Regions from separate parts of the Labrys okinawensis genome, predicted to be linked through region 2. Evidence: predicted binding sites of a transcription regulator. Region 2 holds the regulator's gene; each other region holds the start of a gene.
What was found. The regulator LexA, encoded in region 2, represses DNA repair genes until DNA is damaged. The targets are predictions, from matches to a motif close to TGTTCNNNNTGTGTTCNG.
Positions count from the first base shown of each region.

Region 1 (6,263 bases), 230 kb from region 2:
CGAAGCCAGGTAGCGCTCGTCGCCGATCAGGATCGCGATATCGCGATGGGCGGCCAGCAGGGTCTGGGTGAAGGGCCAGTTGCCGGACGAATCCTTTATGCCGGCCACTGCGTGCGGAAATGTGGCCCTCAGACGCCCCACGAGGGCAACAGAGAGCTCGACCGCTGTCACCGACGGAATGTTGTAAAGGTAAAAGCTGCGGGCCTTGGTGCCGAGCGTCTCGAAAACGCCGGCGAACCAGCCAAACAGGCCGTCGTCGCTGAGCCCCTTGAAATAGGATGGCGGCGCCAGCAGCACGCCCCGGCAGCCGGCATTGAGCGCCTGTGTGGACTGAAGGGCAGCATCTGGAACGCTGTTGGCCATCACGCCCACCACGATCTCGGAGGGCTGGATTCCTGCGTCGAGAAAAGAAGCGAGCAGGTGCTCCCTCTCGGTCGTACCGATCGAAGCCCCCTCGCCTGTGGTGCCGAACAAGGTGACACTCCCGCAGCCATTGGCGAGACACCAGCGGGCATGCGTGATGGCGCGCGCCTTATCGATCTGCCCCCTCGCGTCGAAGGGTGTCGCCAATGCCGCAGAGAGGCCGAAATGTCCGTGCTTCATCACTAAATCCAACGCACTCATTCAATATGTATTTATGTGTAACAGGCTGACATGTCAGTGGCAAGCTCAGCCTTGAGCCTGGCGGGATTTGGCCGCACAAGAAATAGTTATCCATTTAGCAAAGTGTGTATTGCAGCAGGGACATCTGCTTGATTAGCTGGCGGCGATGACAACGCCGCCACCCTCGCTCGATTTGATGTTCCAGGCCCTCTCCGATCCCACCCGCCGGTTGATCGTGGAACGGTTGAGCCTGGGTCCGGCTTCCGTTCGGGATCTGGCGCGGCCCATCACGATGTCCCTGCCCTCGGTGCTTCAGCACCTCAAGGTCCTCGAGGCTAGCGGGCTCGTGCAGACGCGGAAGGTCGGCCGGGTGCGCTTGTGCACCTTGCAGCCGATCGCTCTTCAGGTGATCGAATGCTGGGTCAATGCGCGCAATGCGCCGCCTGCCTCGAAGGAATGAGGCTCGGGATTTCCGTCCCCCGTGGCGCACAATCGCATGTTATGACGAAGCCTGAGCCAACCTGGTCTTCGTCAATGCCTGCGCCCGTCCTTGCGACTGATCCCGTTTTTGCTGATCTTCTGAACAGCAGCTTCACCCGCCTTGTTGGCCGGCCCCTGATTCCGGCCAATGGCGCGGAACCGGGGGCAGCGCATTGGCTCTATGAGCTTGCTCCCTTCTGCGTGCTCGCCCACAACACGGCCAACGATCCAATATTCATCTATGGAAACAAGGCTGTACAGCGTTGTTTTGAATACGATTGGGAGGAATTGACGCGCCTGCCTTCACGCCTGTCGGCCGAGCTTCCTAATCGCGAGGAACGCCAGCGCCTTCTCGATATCGTGCGGCGGCAGGGTTTCATCAGCGATTACACCGGCATCCGCATCGCCAAATCCGGACGGCGCTTCGTTATCGAGAATGCCATCGTGTGGGAGTTGTTCGATGAAGCGGGCACCCGCCACGGCCAGGCGGCAATGTTCGCGTCCTGGCGCGATATCAGCGAATGAGCAGCGCCGTGCCCCACAGACCCAGGGCGAAGACCGTGTGGGCGACGAGGTTGAAGAAGCGCACCTTGTTGGGGCTCGGTGTCTTCGAAGCCGCCCAGCCGATGCCGAGGCCCGGCTGCAGCAAAAACCAGCCAAAGCCAACCGTGAGGATGCCGAAGATCCACGCCGGGATGAAGGTGGGACTGTCGAGCCACGCAGACCCGGCGAAGATCACCAGCAGGATCCCGTAGGCAATGCCGACGACATAGTGGCCAATCCAGCCGAGCGCCAGTTCATGCGCATAGGGCGCGGCCTGGCCGATGTCGTCGTGAAACACCTTGCCGTCCTTCAGATGCCAGAACCAACGCCCCACCGGCGCCCAGTTCGGCAGGCTCTCTCCGAAGAATTTGTAGAGGATGATCGCCCACAGATCCATGAGGATGGTCGCTCCAATGCCGATGGCCACCGAGCGCCAGAGAACGTCGAACATGTGAAATCCAGGAAGAGTAAAGAGGGATTGATCGTACCAAATCACCCCCAGCTGTCGGGCGCAATGGTCGACTGCCGCTTCAAGTCTCCAAAAGTGCTTCGATTTCCTCGGGGTCTCCTATAACGACGCGCCTTGCTAGGGAAATCGCGAAGCCGCCCCGAGCCAGCGCGGCGATTTCCTTCTCGATATCATGGTCGCGGTCCGGCCGACGCCAGGGTCCGATTCGCTTGCGCCGGGCGAACCGTGCCGCCGCCCTCTCCTCCACCGCCTCGCGATCGTCAATGGCAAAGGCCGCGGCCACCACGGTGGCATCGACTCCTTTGGCTTTGAGAGCGGCGCCGATCCGCCGCGTAGAATGGCCCTTGCTCCGGCCGATGTGGATGCGGGCCTCGACGAAAGCTGCGTCATCCAGAAAGCCAAGCCGGGTGCAATAGGCGATCGTCCGTTCGATCATCGCCGTTGCGTCGACATCGGTACCGAGCTTGCGCCGGGCACGGCGCTGCAGGGCCTGTCGAAGATTGGCGATGCTGGTCGTGCGCTGGCCCAGATAATGCAGCGCGGATTTACGCATCCAGCTTTCCTCGCGGTCGAGGTTGGGATCTGCAGGCATTCATCCATCCGTTTCGAATCGCAAAAGAGCTTGCCGGATATCGGGCCGCCGCGCCATCATCGAGCCCCAAAGGCAGGAGGCCGGCATGACTGGGGATCACGACCATCGCTGGAAACATGACGGCGTGCGCGTCATCCCGGGCGGCGAACTCGATGCCAATACGGCGCAGACACCCGGCATGGACCGCAAGGCGGCCATCAATTTCGCCCGTGTCGGCGCGCAGAAGATCTGGGCCGGCACGGTGACCATCCATCCCAATGCCAAGACCGGCGCCCATCATCATGGCCATCTCGAAAGCGTGATCTATGTGGTGAAGGGCCGGGCTCGCATGCGCTGGGGCGAGCATCTTGAATATGTGGCGGAGGCCGGACCCGGCGATTTCATCTATGTCCCGCCCTATGTGCCGCACCAGGAGGTCAATGCCAGTCCGGATGAGGTCCTGGAATGCGTGCTGGTGCGCAGCGACGGCGAGGCGGTTGCAGTGAATCTCGATATCGAGCCGGTGGAAAAGCCCGAATCCGTTCGCTGGATCGACCCGATCCATCGGGGGTGATCCCTGGGAGCGCGGAGATCTTGTCCGCCTCTTTCTTTCCCACGAACTTACCGTTTCCAAGAGCGGACAAGATGTCCGCGTTCCCAGGCGGAGCTTGACAGGACCCGTCTCTGGCGGGCACGTCACTGCTTTCCTCGTACCGGGCGGTTTGAATGTCGTTCTCTCTGGTGATTTTTGATTGTGACGGCGTTCTCGTCGATAGTGAAATCCTGTCCGCGCAGGTCGAGGCCGAAGCCCTGAGCAATCTTGGCGCGAAGGTGACTGCCGCAGATGTCATGCGGCACTTCCTCGGCTTGACACAGGACGCCCTGGAGAAGCGCTTTGAGCAGGATTTCGGGCTGAGGCTGCCGCACGATCATGCCCAGACCACCGCCCAGATGCTGAGAGCGGCCTATCTCACCCGGCTCGATCCGATCCCCGGCGTTCGCGAAGTGCTGGAGACGCTCACCATTCCCTATTGCGTCGCGTCGAACAGCCCGCCGGCCAAGCTCGGCCTCGGCCTTAGCGTCACCAATCTGTTCGAACTCGTCTATCCCAACATCTTCTGCTCGAAGCTGGTGGCTCGCGGCAAGCCGGCGCCGGACCTTTTCCTGCATGCGGCTAGGACCATGGGTGTCGCACCTTCCGAAACGGTGGTGGTCGAGGACAGCGTTGTCGGCATCAGGGCGGCCAAGGCGGCTGGGATGGTTGCAATCGGCTTCGTCGGCGGGCTCCACCACATGCCACCAAGCGAGGAAGCACTGGTCGCGGCCGGCGCCGATCACATCGCCGAGACGATGGAACAGGTCAAGATGCTGATCACGGCGTGATCGCTGGGAGCGCGGACGTCTCGTCCGCTCCTGAAACGAAGGGCGGGAGAATTGGAAAGCGCCATTGTTGAAGGACGAGACTGCTTTACGGCCTCAATCTCAGGCGATCATCGAGGCACTGTCTAGCAAGCGTATCGTTTCAAGAGCGGACGAGACGTCCGCGCTCCCAGTATCAGTCCATCGAGATCTTCGCTCCGCGCATTGACTTCACGCTGGAGCGCCGCGATTTGGATTCCAGCCGTCTTGCCTTGGCAGCCTTGGACGGTTTCGTCGCCTTGCGCGGCGGCGGAGGCGGCGTCGCTGCCTCGCGCAGCAGAGCCACGAGGCGGTCACGCGCGTCCTCTCGGTTGCGATCCTGCGTACGGAAGCGCTGGGCAACGATCACCACCACCCCGTCCTGCGTCAGTTTCCTGCCCGCCAGCTTCTGGGCGCGGATGGCGACCTCGTTCGGCAAGGAGGGCGAGGTGCGGATATTGAAGCGCAGTTGCACGGCCGTCGAGAGCTTGTTGACGTTCTGTCCGCCAGGGCCAGAGGAGCGCACGAAGTCTTCATCGATCTCGCGCTCGTCGATGGACAGGGTGGGAGTAATCTCGATCATCGCGCGTGCATAGCCCATCACCTTTCGCACCGCCGCAAAAATCTGCGGATAAGTTCACGAATTGTTCTTGTATTTTCGAGGGCCCTCCTTCAATTTCCTTAACAAAGCTCTTATCTCACGGCGAAAGCCCACAGGATCGTCTGAATGTCTGGCCGCCCCTCCTCCGGCAGCGCTGTCCCTTCGCCTGCCGACCGCCGTTTCATCACCGTGCGCGGCGCGCGCGAGCACAATCTCAAGAATGTCGATCTGGAAATCCCGCGTGACAAGCTCGTGGTTTTCACCGGCCTGTCCGGCTCGGGCAAATCCTCGCTTGCCTTCGATACCATCTATGCCGAGGGCCAGCGGCGCTATGTGGAGAGCCTGTCGGCCTATGCGCGCCAGTTCCTGGAGATGATGCAGAAGCCCGACGTCGACCAGATCGACGGACTCTCGCCAGCCATTTCGATCGAGCAGAAGACGACGTCGCGCAACCCCCGCTCGACGGTCGCCACCGTCACGGAGATCTACGACTATATGCGCCTGCTATGGGCGCGTATCGGCATCCCCTATTCGCCAGCCACCGGCCTGCCGATCGAAAGCCAGACCGTCAGCCAGATGGTCGACCGCGTCCTGGCGATGCCCGAGGGCACCCGCCTTTTCCTGCTCGCGCCCGTGGTGCGTGGCCGCAAGGGCGAGTATCGAAAGGAACTGGCCGATTTTCTCAAGCGCGGCTTCCAGCGCGTGAAGATCGACGGTACTTTCTACGAGATCGCCGACGCCCCTGCCCTCGACAAGAAGCTCAAGCACGACCTCGATGTGGTGGTCGACCGCATTGTGGTGCGGGCCGACATCGCCGCACGCCTGGCCGATTCCTTCGAGACCGCGCTGGAGCTTGCCGACGGTATCGCCGTGGTGGAACTGGCCGACCAGAAGGAGGAGGACGGCTCGCCCAGGCGCGTGATGTTCAGCCAGAAATTCGCCTGCCCCGTATCCGGCTTCACTATTCCTGAGATCGAGCCGCGCCTGTTCTCCTTCAACAACCCTTTCGGCGCCTGCCCCTCCTGCGATGGGCTGGGCACGGAGATGACGGTGGATCCGGTGCTGGTGGTGCCGGACGAAACGCTATCGCTGCGCAAGGGCGCCCTCGCCCCCTGGGCGAAATCGACCAGCCCCTATTACAATCAGACGGTCGACGCCCTCGCCAAGCATTACCGGTTCGGCGTCACCACCCCCTGGAGGGACCTGCCGGAGAAGGTGCAGCAGGTCTTCCTCTACGGTTCGGGCGAAGAGCAGATCCTTTTCTCCTTCGATGACGGCTTGCGTTCCTATGAGACGCGCAAGGCCTTCGAAGGCGTGGTGACCAATCTGGAGCGACGCTGGAAGGAAACCGATTCCGAGCAGGCGCGCGAGGATATCGGCCGCTTCATGGCCAATACACCCTGCAAAGCCTGCGGCGGTTTCCGTCTCAAGCCGGAAGCCTTGGCGGTAAAGATCGCGCATAATCATATCGGCCATGTCTCCACCATGTCGGTGCGCCAGGCGCAGGTCTGGTTCGAGGCGCTTCCGGCCGAGCTCAACGCCAAGCACAACGAGATCGCCACGCGCATTCTCAAGGAAATCCGCGAGCGCCTGCGCTT
Region 1 is NZ_CP178864.1:3,780,583-3,786,845, reverse strand. Features, by position in the region: gene ACMDCR_RS17800 (dihydrodipicolinate synthase family protein) at 1-603, opposite strand, end outside; gene ACMDCR_RS17795 (ArsR/SmtB family transcription factor) at 770-1,063, shown strand; gene ACMDCR_RS17790 (MEKHLA domain-containing protein) at 1,138-1,608, shown strand; gene ACMDCR_RS17785 (DUF2938 domain-containing protein) at 1,598-2,077, opposite strand; gene ACMDCR_RS17780 (regulatory protein RecX) at 2,157-2,687, opposite strand; gene ACMDCR_RS17775 (cupin domain-containing protein) at 2,773-3,240, shown strand; gene ACMDCR_RS17770 (HAD family hydrolase) at 3,393-4,049, shown strand; gene arfB (alternative ribosome rescue aminoacyl-tRNA hydrolase ArfB) at 4,222-4,665, opposite strand; gene uvrA (excinuclease ABC subunit UvrA) at 4,792-6,263, shown strand, end outside.
Region 1: the regulator LexA is predicted to act here: its motif matches at 4,699-4,716, upstream of uvrA (excinuclease ABC subunit UvrA).

Region 2 (6,263 bases):
TGCTGGCCTGGCTTGCCAAGGGGGTAGCCGCGGAAGTGGCGGCCTTCGAGCTGGCCCTGGTTGTTCCCATATTCCTCGGTCTCGGCGTGATCGCCTATTTCGCGGCGCCGGATGAGCCGAGTCTGACAGCGCCCCTGATCGCCACCTGTGTCGTCACCGCCGCCGCCTATTCGCTACGCGGACGCTGGTGGCCGCATGTCGCGCTTGTCTGCCTTGCCGCGATCGGTGTCGGCTTCTGCTCCGCCAAACTGCGCACCATGAGTGTGGCCACGCCGCAACTCGCCCGGTCGCTTTCCGGCAATGTCACGGGGCTGGTGCTCTCGGTGGAATCCCGGCTTGGCGACAGTGCCCGTGTCGTCATGCGGCCCGTTGCCATCGAAGGGCTTTCCGCCGAGGCCACGCCGGGCCAGATCCGTCTCACGCTGCGCCGGGCGGGAGATCTCAAGGCCGGCGATAGCATCACCGTCAAGGCCGTGATGCGTCCTCCTCCGCCGCCGGCCCTGCCGGGGGGTTACGATTTCGCCCGAGATGCCTTCTTCGACGGGATTGGCGCTGTGGGCTTCGTCGCCGGCAAGATCGCGCCGGCGGCAGCACCTATCGAGCCGGGCTATGCGGAAGCCTTCAATATCTGGATCGACACCCAGCGCAACCGGCTGACGGCGCGTATCGTCGAGGCGGTTCCTGGCGAGAACGGAGCGATCGCGGCCTCGCAGGTCACGGGAAAGCGCGGCGAAATCCCGAACGAGGCCAACGACGCCTTGCGCGCCTCCGGCCTCTATCATGTCGTCTCGATTTCCGGCCTCCACATGGCGCTGTTCGCCGGTGGTCTCTTCGCCCTGATCCGCGCCCTGCTGGCGCTCTCCCGGCGCGTCGTGCTCTATCGTGGCGCCAAGGAAATCGCCGCGATGCTCTCCCTGGCGCCTGCCGCGGCCTATACACTGTTCTCGGGGGCAGAGGTTGCGACTGTGCGCTCCTTCGTGATGACCGCCATCGTGCTGCTGGCAGTGGCGCTCGGGCGCAGCGCCATCACGCGGCGCAATGTGGCCCTCGCCGCCAGCTTCGTGCTGCTCACCACGCCGGAGCAGTTGCTCGGCCCGAGCTTCCAGATGTCCTTCGCGGCCGTCGCCATGCTGGTGGCGGCGCATGACGCCTGGGGCAAGCGCAAGCGGACCAAATACGCGACCTTCTGGGAACGCGGCATCGCTTCGGGCTTGGGCATCCTGCTGGCGATGATGCTGACGACGCTCGTGGCTTCGCTCGCGACCGCTCCCTTCTCCGCCTATCACTTTCACCGCCTGACCATGCAGTCGCTCGCCTCCAACCTGGTTGCCACGCCGATCGTCTCCTTCCTGATGATGCCGCTGGCGTTGCTGGCCGTGCTGGCCGAGCCTTTCGGCTACGGGGCGTTCTTCTGGCATCTCATGGGCTGGTCGGTCGGGTTGTTCATGCAGGTGGCCCGCTATGTCGCGACATGGCCGGGCTCGGATCTCGTCCTGCCGCAATTCTCGTCCGTTGCGCTATGCCTGTTCTCACTCACTCTCGTGCTGCTCACCCTGATGCGCGGCCGGCTTGCGGTCTTTACGCTCGTTCCCCTGTTCGGCGGCATCGCCGCGGCCGCGACTACGCCGACTCCGGTCGCGATCTTCGGCGCCAACGGCCATGCCGCCCTGGTCCGCAAGGGCGATTCCCTCACCTCGCTCGCCAACCGCTCAGACAATTTCGCCGTGCAGCAATGGCTGCTGGCGATGGGCGACCGACGCAAACCCGACGATCCCAGCCTCGCCGAGCAACGCCTGTGTGACAAGGAAGGCTGCTCCGCGCCGATCGAGGGTGGCGATATCTTCATGCTCGACCACACTCTCAACGCGGCGCAGGAAGATTGCGGGCATGTCAGCGTGCTGGCCGGCCCTGTCGCTCTCGGCACGAGCTGCGCGGGCAGGGGGATCGTGCTCAACCGCGACCTTATCTTCGCCGCCGGCTCCGTCGCACTCTACGCTGACCGTCCCACCGAGAGGGGCGGCGAAACACGTTGGCGAGTGGTTACGGCCCGTGATCTGGGGTCTTCGCGGCCCTGGGCACCGATGCCGGCCTGGGCGGCGAAGGTCTCCGTGCCTGCGCCGGCGGCATCGACGCAGACGCCCGATGCTGATTCGGCTGTGGACACCGCTGCACCGGATGGGGATGATTGAACATCACTCAAATCGGGAGGACATCTCATGAAGCTCAGCGCGCGCAACCAGATCAAGGGCATCATCAAGAGCGTCACGAAAGGCCAGACAACCTCGCATGTCCAGCTCGATGTCAACGGCACCATCGTCACCGCCTCGATCACCAACGAGGCGGTCGACGACCTTAAGCTTAAGCCCGGTCAGGCCGCCTATGCGGTGATCAAGGCCTCGGATGTGATGATCGCCGTGGATTGATTGCCAGGAGAACGGACCGGAGGTTCGTGCTCCCGTCAATAGCGGCGGAACAGGCCGACCAGCTTGCCCTGAATGCGCACCCGGTCCGGGCCGAAGATGCGGGTTTCATAGGCCGGGTTGGCGGCCTCCAGTGCGATGGAGGCACCGCGCTTGCGCAGGCGTTTGAGCGTAGCTTCCTCGTCGTCGATCAGGGCCACCACGATGTCGCCGGTGTCGGCATAGTCCTGGCGGCGGATCAGCACCGTGTCATTGTCGAAGATGCCGGCCTCGATCATCGAGTCGCCGCGCACTTCCAAGGCGAAATGTTCGCCCGAGGACAGCATTTCCGGCGTCACGCTGATGGTGTGGCTCTTGGTCTGGATGGCCGAGACCGGTGTACCCGCCGCGATGCGGCCCATCACCGGGATGAGGACCGGGCGGGCGGCATCGTCATCCGCCTCCGGGCGGACGGTGCGTACCTTGCCGAGGTTGCCCTCGATGACATTGGGTCGGAAGCCGCGCTGCGAGCTCGCGAGCGAGAGGCCCGGCACAGCCGATTCCGGCAGACGGACTACTTCCAGCGCCCGCGCCCGGTTGGGCAGGCGGCGGATGAAGCCGCGCTCTTCCAGCGCCATGATCAGCCGGTGAATGCCAGACTTGGAGCGCAAATCCAGCGCCTCCTTCATCTCGTCGAAGGAGGGCGGCACGCCCTGTTCCTTCAACCGCTCATGAATGAACCGAAGCAATTCGTGTTGTTTCTTGGTCAGCATGGGCGATCCCGTTATGGCAGCCTGCGAATCACGATGATTTGGCAAACAAAGCAAGAACATTGCTACATGTTCACACTGTGTTCTGCAAGAATGAAGTTCCCGTTAAAGCACGATCAATAACCGGCAGCGCGCAAGTCAATTATCTCGCACACATCGCCTGGCTTTGCTTCCGGAGCGAAGGGCGGGCGGATGACGAGGCAGTCCGCATGCTGCAGCACGCTGACCAGCGACGAATCCTGTGGCGCCAGTGGTGCTACCTTGATGATGCCGGAAGCATCGTCAAGTACGAAGCGGGCGCGGATATAATCCTCGCGCAGGTCGTTGGCCGGCCAAGAGGCGGCGAACACGGCTTTCCTGCGGGCAAGATTGGTCTCGGCGCGGCCGAGCAGGGTGCGCAGGAGGGGCACCAGGAAGAGCACGCTGCACACCACCGAGGAGACCGGATTGCCCGGCAGGCCGAGAATATGCATTCCGCCGAGCCGTCCGTGCAGCAATGGTTTGCCGGGGCGCATGGCGATCTTCCAGAAACCCAACGTCATGCCTTCGCGGGTGAGAGCCGTCTGGATGAGGTCGTGATCACCTACGGAAGCGCCACCGATGGTGACGAGGATGTCGGCCTTTTCATTGCGGGCGCGCTTGATCGCCGCTTCCAGGGCCGGAAAGTCGTCGCTGGCGATGCCGAGGTCGAGCACATCGCCGCCCTCGGCCTCCACCAGGGCAGCGATGGCGAAGGTGTTGGAGGCAACGATCTGGTCCTGGCCGACTGCTTCGCCCGGCAGCACCAGCTCATCGCCGGTGGCGAGGATGGCGACTTTGGGCTTGCGCCGAACCGGCAGGCGCGGGTGGTTCATAGCGGCGGCAAGGGCGATATCGCGCGGGCCGATCACGCTGCCTGGGGTCAGGGCCTCAGTGCCCTCGGCGAAGTCGAGCCCGCGGCTGCGGATATTGGCGCCCGGCCGGACGCCGCTCGCGATGATGACGCGGCTGCCGTCCCGCCTGGTATTTTCCTGGATTACCACTGCGTCGGCACCATCAGGAACCGGCGCGCCCGTGAAGATACGTACCGCCTGCTTTTCGCCGACTCGGCCCGCATAGCCGTGGCCGGCCGCCGATTCGCCAATCAGGTCCAGCGTGGCGCCATCGGAGGCGTCCTCGGCTCGCACCGCATAGCCATCCATCGCCGAGGCATGGAAGCCGGGCTGGGTACGCAGCGCTGTGATGGTCGAGGCGAGGGTCCGGCCTCTTGCCACCTGAATAGGTACTTCAACGGTCGGCAGCGTCTTGACATTGGCGACGACCTTGACCAGGGCGTCGGCAACCGGTAGCAGGCTCATCGGGCGTCCTCCGCGTGCCAATCGCCGGATTTGCCTCCGGACTTCTCAATCAGGCGAATGGCCTCGATGCGCATGCCGCGGTCGACGGCCTTTACCATGTCGTAGACGGTGAGGCAGGCGACGGAGACCGCGGTGAGCGCCTCCATCTCCACCCCGGTCTGGCCGGAGACCTTGGCAGTGGCCCGCACCGTGAGGCCGGGCAGGTTCGCATCGGGCTCGATCTCGACGGCGATCTTGCTGAGCAGCAGGGGATGGCAAAGGGGGATCAGCTCATGCGTCCTCTTTGCCGCCATGATGCCGGCGATGCGGGCGGTGGCAAGTACGTCCCCCTTCCGGGCATCGCCAGAGAGCACGAGGCCAAGCGTGGAAGCTTGCATCACGACCCGGCCCTCGGCGACGGCGACCCGGCTCGTCACATCCTTCTGTGAGACGTCGACCATATTGGCCGCGCCCGACGCATCGAGGTGGGTGAGGCCTGAGCTCATGCCGCCGCGCCCAGCGCCAGCAAGGCGCGCGTGGCGGCGGTGACGTCGGCCTGGCGCATCAGGCTCTCGCCGACGAGGAAGGTGTTCACGCCCACTTCACGCAGCCGCGCCACGTCATCAGGCGTGAAGATGCCGCTCTCGCCCACCAGCAGGCGGTCGCTCGGCACCAGCGGCGCCAGGGTTTCCGTCGTCTCCAGCCGGGTGACGAAATCGTTGAGGTCGCGATTGTTGATGCCGATCATGCTGACATCGAGCGGCAGGGCGCGCTCCAGTTCTTCGAGATTGTGGATCTCGCAGAGCACATCGAGCGACCAGTCCTTTGCGGCAGCGATGAGGGCGCGTGCTTCCTCGTCGGTGACGCTCGCCATGATCACCAGGATGCAGTCGGCGCCCCAGGCGCGGGCTTCGACCACCTGATAGGGATCGTAGAGGAAGTCCTTGCGTAGCGCCGGCAACGAAACGGCAGCGCGCGCCGCGGTGAGGAATTCCGGCTTGCCCTGGAAGGAAGGCTCGTCCGTCAGCACCGAAAGGCAGGCAGCGCCTCCGGCCTCGTAGGCGCGGGCGAGGGCGGGCGGATCGAAATCAGCGCGGATCAGGCCCTTGGAGGGGCTCGCCTTCTTGATCTCGGCGATCAGGCTCGTCTCGCCGGCGGCAAGCTTGGCTTCGAGCGCGCGCTTGAAACCGCGAACCGGCGCGGCCTGTTCGGCGTGCCTGATCAAGGCGGGCAGTGGGACGGCGGCCTTCGCCGCCTCGATCTCGCGGCGCTTATAGGCTTCGATCTTTTGCAGGATGGTTGCCATGGCGCTCACATATTGGAAACCTCGACCAGGCGGCCGAGGGTTGCAAGAGCCTTGCTCTTGTCGATGGATTCACGTGCGAGTTCAGCGCCTTCGGCAAGGTTCCTCGCCTTGCCGGCGACGAGGAGAGCGGCTGCTGCGTTGAGAATGGCAATGTCGCGGTAGGGCGTCTTCTCGCCTTCCAGCACGGCACGCAGGGCGACGGCGTTGTGGGCGGCATCCCCGCCCTTGAGATCCTCGGGCTTCGCTACCCTCAGACCGATTTCGTCGGGCGTGATGCTGCCGTGCGTGATCTCGCCATTCTCCAGCGAAACGATCTCCGTAGGGCCCGTAGTGGTGATTTCGTCGAGCCCGTCGCTGCCATGCACGGCGATAATGCGGGTCGAGCCGAGCGTCTTCAGCACCTCCACCATCGGCTGAAGCCAGTTGCGGGCGTAGACGCCGAGCAATTGCCGCTTCACCCCGGCGGGATTGG
Region 2 is NZ_CP178864.1:4,006,238-4,012,500, reverse strand. Features, by position in the region: gene ACMDCR_RS18825 (ComEC/Rec2 family competence protein) at 1-2,189, shown strand, start outside; gene ACMDCR_RS18820 (TOBE domain-containing protein) at 2,217-2,423, shown strand; gene lexA (transcriptional repressor LexA) at 2,459-3,172, opposite strand; gene glp (gephyrin-like molybdotransferase Glp) at 3,286-4,506, opposite strand; gene moaC (cyclic pyranopterin monophosphate synthase MoaC) at 4,503-4,991, opposite strand; gene trpC (indole-3-glycerol phosphate synthase TrpC) at 4,988-5,791, opposite strand; gene trpD (anthranilate phosphoribosyltransferase) at 5,797-6,263, opposite strand, start outside.

Region 3 (6,263 bases), 3.4 Mb from region 2:
GCCGTCCAAGGGGCCGGCGCCGCCATGGCTGACGAAGTAGTCGCTCTGAGCAATCCAGGTGTTACCGGCGCCGAGATAATCGAGCGCACCGTCCGCATACTGACCTTCGACCACAAAGTGACCACTGTCGATGGCAGGGATCTTGATCGCAAGCGAGCCACCGGCGGCCCAACCATACTTGTTGCTGTGCGCCCCAACGCTTTCAGCCGTACGGAACTGGTGGCCTGCGGCCTGCACCGCCACTGCGCCCCAATCGGCGTCATAGCGGAGCTGGCCGACAGCATCCGGAACTTGCTGGCCGCCCTGAGCAGCGGCGGTTCCCGTAATAACAGTACCGTTCACGCGATGGTCACGACCATCTTCGATCGACAGCGTGGCGCTGAAGCCGCCGCCGAACTGAGCGGTGTAGGCGAGCAGGTTAACGGTATTGGCTTCGTTATAGTACGGCGCGTAGATGGTATCGCCATAGTCATTGTCATAGAAACCAAAGAACGAATGGGCGTAACCAGCGGTTAAGCCACCGAACTGGATGAAAGCCTTATCGATGCTGAAGGTGTTGGAGCTGGTAACGTTGTCGCGACCCTGGGCGCTGATCGGGTGGCTCTGAGCATTGATCTGAAAGTAGGAACGCAGCAGGCCGTAGTCGGTCTGAGTGCGGGCGTCGAACCAGATGCGGCCTTCGGCATTGAACGCTGAGCGGTTGTCGTTCCTGCTGAAATTATCGCCGCCGAACAAGCGGTAATAAGCGCGGACTTCGCCGCCGATCTTGAGGCAGGTGTCGCTGCCGGGGATGTAGAAGAAGCCGGGGCCGAAGGTCGAGCAGACCTTAACATACTCGACGGCTTCGCCCTTGGTCATGGGCAGATCGGCAGCCTGGGCAGCGCCGATAGCAGCGATACCAGCAGCGGCGCCGAGGAGAAGAGACTTCATCGTCATTAGATGACCTCCAAGACAGTTATTATTTGATCGAGAGCGCCGCTTGGTGCTTCGACCGACTCGCGAGACCCCGATCACACGCAAAACTTGCAATCCGGACACGATCCGAGGGGGACCGTTGCCGTGATCTTGGTGCACTCTTTTTGGTTGCACAACAGAGTCATGACGAAGAGTCGATCAGTATAATTATTTTATAGATGCCATGTCACCGAAAAGACACACCCTAGTGTAATGCTTATCGTAAACTAATGTTCCAGTTGGCGACGGTATTGTGTCATTTAGTCTGTATCTTATTAGATACTAATACTTCATTCTGTATCTATTTATACATTGTAAGGAATTGCGTTGAAAACAAAAGATAGACTATAAACGGATAACGTGCTTTTTCGGTGCAACTTGCCTCCTTTCTCTCTCCACAGACCCTGAGGTGAGCACGAGAACGGTGCGGGCCGGCTTTTATTCAGTTTTTCGATGGCATTTGGCCGTCAGCGGAGCAGAGCGTGTCACGGCGGCCGCATCGGGCCGGAACCGGGGGCTGGAAGGGATTTGTATCGGATTCGAGGGCTTCAAATCGACTATCGGCCCCAGCGGGCGGGTCGAAGGGATGATTCCGGGAGGCGATTCCCTGCAGCCGCCATACGCGGAGGCCATTCCTCCCGTGAGGCTTTCGGGCTTGCAGGGTGGCTCGGAGGACGCGGCAAGGAGACATTCAGGCCGATAGAGGACGCTCGGATCCAGACCTCACGCAGGAGGTGCGCAAGTCTACGAAGCCACGCGCCGATGCCGCTCGCCAGTGCGGGGCTTCAACATCCGTCCCGCAGCCGTGGCGAGCAAGCGCCCGCGGCGAAGCAATCCGCCTGTCCAGTTCTTCAGCCGCTCCGGCCATCCTCGGTCAGCGCCGCTGCACGCCCGGCAGCACGCAGAGCATCTCGAACAGGAGGTTTGCGGCCGTGATGGCGGTGTTGCCTGCCGGGTCGTAGGGCGGCGACACTTCCACGAGGTCGCAGCCGACGAGGTCGAGGCCCCAGCAGCCGCGGATGATCTCCAGCGCCTGGATGGTGGTGAGCCCACCGATCTCCGGCGTACCTGTGCCGGGCGCGATCGAGGGATCGAGGCTGTCGATATCATAGGAGAGGTAGACCGGCCCGCCGCCGACCTGAGAGCGCACTTCCTCCATCAGCGGCGTCAGCGATCTGTGCCAGCACTCCTCGGCCTGCACCACGCGGAAGCCCTGGCTGCGCGGCCAGTCGAAATCGTCGGCGGCATAGCCGGTGCCGCGCAGACCAATCTGCACGCAGCGTCGGGTGTCGAGCACACCTGCCTCGACCGCGCGGCGGAAGGGCGTGCCGTGGGCGATCGGCTCGCCGAACATGTGCTCGTTGATGTCGGCATGGGCGTCGACGTGGATGAGGCCGACGGGTCCGTATTTCTCCGCCATGGCGCGCAGGATCGGAAAGGAGAGCGTGTGGTCGCCGCCAAGCGTCAGCGGCTTGCAGCCATTGGCGATGATCCTGCGATAGGCGTCTGTGATGATGTCCACGCATTTGGGCAGGTTGAAGGTGTCGATGGCGATGTCGCCGATATCAGCCACCTGCAGGCTGTCGAAGGGGGCCGCCCGCGTCGCCATGTTGTAGGGGCGGATCATGCAGCTCTCGGTGCGGATCTGCCGCGGCCCGAAGCGGGTGCCGGGCCGATTGGAGGTGCCGATATCCATGGGAATGCCGACGAAGCAGGCATCGAGCCCTTCGGTAGTGGGCTGGGTCGGCAGCCGCATCATGGTGGCCGGGCCGCCGAAACGCGGCATCTCATTGCCGCCGAGGGGCTGATTGAAGATCCTGGCCATGCTGTCCTCCCACCAATGTGTCCGGCGAAGCTAAGCAGGTTTGCACAGGCAGGCCAATGGATTGCGTGGGAGATTGCGTTCTTTGAGTTTGGCGCGCGGCGTGACAAACGCCGGCGGGATAGAGGGGAAACATCGTCCGTGCGCTAGATAGGCGAATCCTCACGACGCCTACGCCCGCTTCCGCGCCGGCTTCGCCTCCGCTCCACCCTTGGCGCTCTCGCGCAACGCCTCCAGAAGGCTCACCACCTTGCCCTCGCGCTGCCTTGCTCGCGGCTTGATCTTGCGGCCCTCGATCTTGGCCTTCACCAGTTCGGCGAGGGCGGCTTCGTAGCGGTCGTCGAAGGCGGCGGGGTCGAAGCGGCCGCTCTTGGTCTTGATGATGTGGCCGGCGAGCTCGAGCATCTCCTTGTCGAGCTTGAGCTTGGGGATGTCGGCGAAGGCTTCCTCCTGCGAGCGGATCTCGTAGTCGAAATTGAGCGTGGTGGCGACCATGCCCTCGTCCTCAGGACGGATGAGCACGCTGCGCAGGCGGCGGAACAGCACCGTCCGCGCCAGCGCCGCCACCTTGGCGCCTCGCATGCCGTCACGCAGCAGGTCGAAGGCCTCGGCGGAGGTATCGTCGCTAGGGGCGAGATAATAGGGTCGGTCGAAATAGACGGTGTCGATGGCGTCCAGCGCGACGAAGCCTTCCACGTTCAGCGTCTTGTCGCTTTCGGGAATGGCCGCGGCGATCTCCTCGGGCTCCAGCATGATCACTTCGCCCTGCGGCGTCTCGTAGCCCTTGACCTGGTCGTCCCGCTCCACAAGCTTGCCCGTGTCGGAATCGACGAACTGGCGGCGCACGCGATTTCCGGTCTTGCGGTTGAGCGTATGGAAGGCGACGCGCTCGGAGGTGCTCGCCGCCGTAAAGAGCGCCACGCCGGCAGCAAGCTCGCCGACCTTGAGGACGCCTTTCCAATTGGCTCTCGGCTTGGCCATCATGCCTCCAGAGAAATGGATAACAGGTATCAACGCTTCGGAGATTAGCGGGTTCCTGGGAGCGCGGACATCCTGTCCGCTCTTGCAACGATACTTTGCAAAGAAAAGCGCCACTATGGTGCAAACAGTAACCGCCCAGCCTTCACCGCAACCGCTGCGTTTCAAGAGCGGACAGGATGTCCGCGCTCCCAGGGATTGCAAAGCTCGTGCATAGAACATAACATGAACATTCGCGACTCTGCCGGAGGCTCCCGCCATGGACGAGAAACTGGCCGCCAAGCTGCGCATCCTGGCCGATGCCGCCAAGTATGATGTCTCCTGCGCCTCCGCCGGCGCGCCGAAGCGGGTGGCGGCCAAGGACGGACTCGGCTCCAGCACGGGCGGGGGTATCTGCCATGCCTATACGCCGGACGGGCGTTGCATCTCGCTCCTGAAGATCCTGCTCACCAATTACTGCCTGTTCGACTGCGCCTATTGCATCAACCGCCGCTCCTCCAATGTCGAGCGCGCCCGCTTCAGCGTGGACGAGGTGGTGACGCTTACCCTCGAATTCTACAAGCGCAACTATATCGAAGGCCTGTTCCTCTCCTCCGGCATCATCCGCACGCCCGACCACACCATGGAGTTGCTGATGCTGGTGGCCAGGCGCCTGCGCCGCGACCATGGCTTTGCCGGCTATATCCATCTCAAGGCAATTCCGGAGGCGAGCCCCTGGCTGATCGAGCAGGCCGGGCTCTGGGCAGACCGGCTCTCCATCAATATGGAGCTGCCTTCCAAAGCGAGCCTGAAGCGGCTGGCGCCGGAGAAGAGCGGCGCCGGCATCGCCGCGGCCATGGGCCAGATGCATGAGCGTATTGCCGAGGCGCGGGAGGAGAAGCGCCATTTCGCCCCGGCCGGCCAGAGCACGCAGATGATCGTCGGCGCCGACGACACCACGGACGAGGCCGTGCTCGCCACCACCGCGACGCTCTACCGGAGCTATGATCTCAGGCGCGTCTATTATTCCGCCTTCAGCCCGATTCCCGAGGCCAGTGTTCTGTTGCCGGCCAAGTCTCCACCGCTTCAGCGCGAGAACCGGCTCTACCAGGCCGATTGGCTACTGCGCTTCTACGGCTTCAGCGTCGACGAGATCGCCGAGGGTGGCGAGAAGGGCATGCTGGCGCTCGACATCGATCCCAAGCTCGCCTGGGCTCTGAAGCACCGCGAGCGCTTTCCCGTCGACGTCAACAAGGCCGCACGCGAGATGCTGCTGCGCGTGCCGGGCCTCGGGGCGCTGGCGGTGGACAGGATCATCGCGGCACGGCGCCATACCTCGCTGCGTCTCGCCGATGTCGGACGGCTCACCGCCGGGCTGAAGCGGCTGCGGCCTTTCCTGATCGCCGCGGATTACCGCCCTGTGCGCCTTTCGGACCAGCTCGATCTGCGGGCCACGACAGCGCCACCGCGCCAGTTGAGCCTCTTCGCATGACAAGGCGGTTCGTCGTCCTGAAGGACGGGGCGGACCTCGCCGGCTTCCGGCGTGCGGTACGCAGCCTCGTCGCGGCCGATATCGCACCAGGGCAGGTCAGCTGGAGCACGGGCGCCATGGGGGCCGACCTGTTCGGCGCCGCGGAGGGAGAGCAGGGCCCGCCCGTGGCGTTGCCGCGCGCGCTCGGCGAATGGATCGACACTGCGCTATGCCATCGCGATCCCGAGCGCCACGCTCTGCTCTACACGCTGATCTGGCGCGTCCTGCATGGCGAGCGCGCCTTGCTGGACATCCCGAGCGACCCGCTCGTCCATCGCCTCGCCCGCCTCAACAAGGCGGTTGGCCGCGACATTCACAAGATGCACGCCTTTCTGCGCTTCCGCCGCATCGAGGAGCCCGCCGGCAGCGAGCGCTTCGCCGCCTGGTTCGAGCCGGAGCATTACATTCTGGAGGCCGTCTCGGGCTTCTTCGTCGACCGATTCCGCTCGCTGACATGGTCCATCCTCACGCCCATCGGTTCGCTGCATTGGGACAGGGAGCACCTTGTTGTCGGGCCACCCGGCCGGCGGGAGGACGTGCCCGCCGACGATCCCTTCGAAAAGGGCTGGCGCGGCTATTACGAGAGCACCTTCAATCCGGCCAGGGTCAATCCCGAGCTGATGCGTTCGGAGATGCCGAAGAAATATTGGCGCAACCTGCCGGAGGCTCAGGCCATTCCCGAATTGATCCGTCTTGCCCCCACGCGCGTTATGGAAATGCTGGAAAGGGAGGCCGCCATGCCGATCAAGCGCAACCCGGACAAGGCCGTCGCTGCCATGGCGGGGCAGGAGCCGCATTCCCTGGAAGAGCTCAACCGCATCATCGCCGCGTCTGAGCCGCTGGTGCCGGGCGCCACGCAGGCCGTGCTGGGCGAGGGGCCGGTCGGCGCCGGCATCGCCTTTGTCGGCGAGCAGCCGGGCGACCAGGAGGACCTGCAGGGCCGCCCCTTCGTCGGACCCGCCGGCCAGTTGCTCGACCGGGCGCTGAACGAGGCGGGCA
Region 3 is NZ_CP178864.1:340,503-346,765, forward strand. Features, by position in the region: gene ACMDCR_RS01700 (porin) at 1-936, opposite strand, end outside; gene speB (agmatinase) at 1,829-2,779, opposite strand; gene ACMDCR_RS01710 (Ku protein) at 2,948-3,757, opposite strand; gene ACMDCR_RS01715 (putative DNA modification/repair radical SAM protein) at 4,014-5,225, shown strand; gene ACMDCR_RS01720 (UdgX family uracil-DNA binding protein) at 5,222-6,263, shown strand, end outside.
Region 3: the regulator LexA is predicted to act here: its motif matches at 3,969-3,986, upstream of ACMDCR_RS01715 (putative DNA modification/repair radical SAM protein).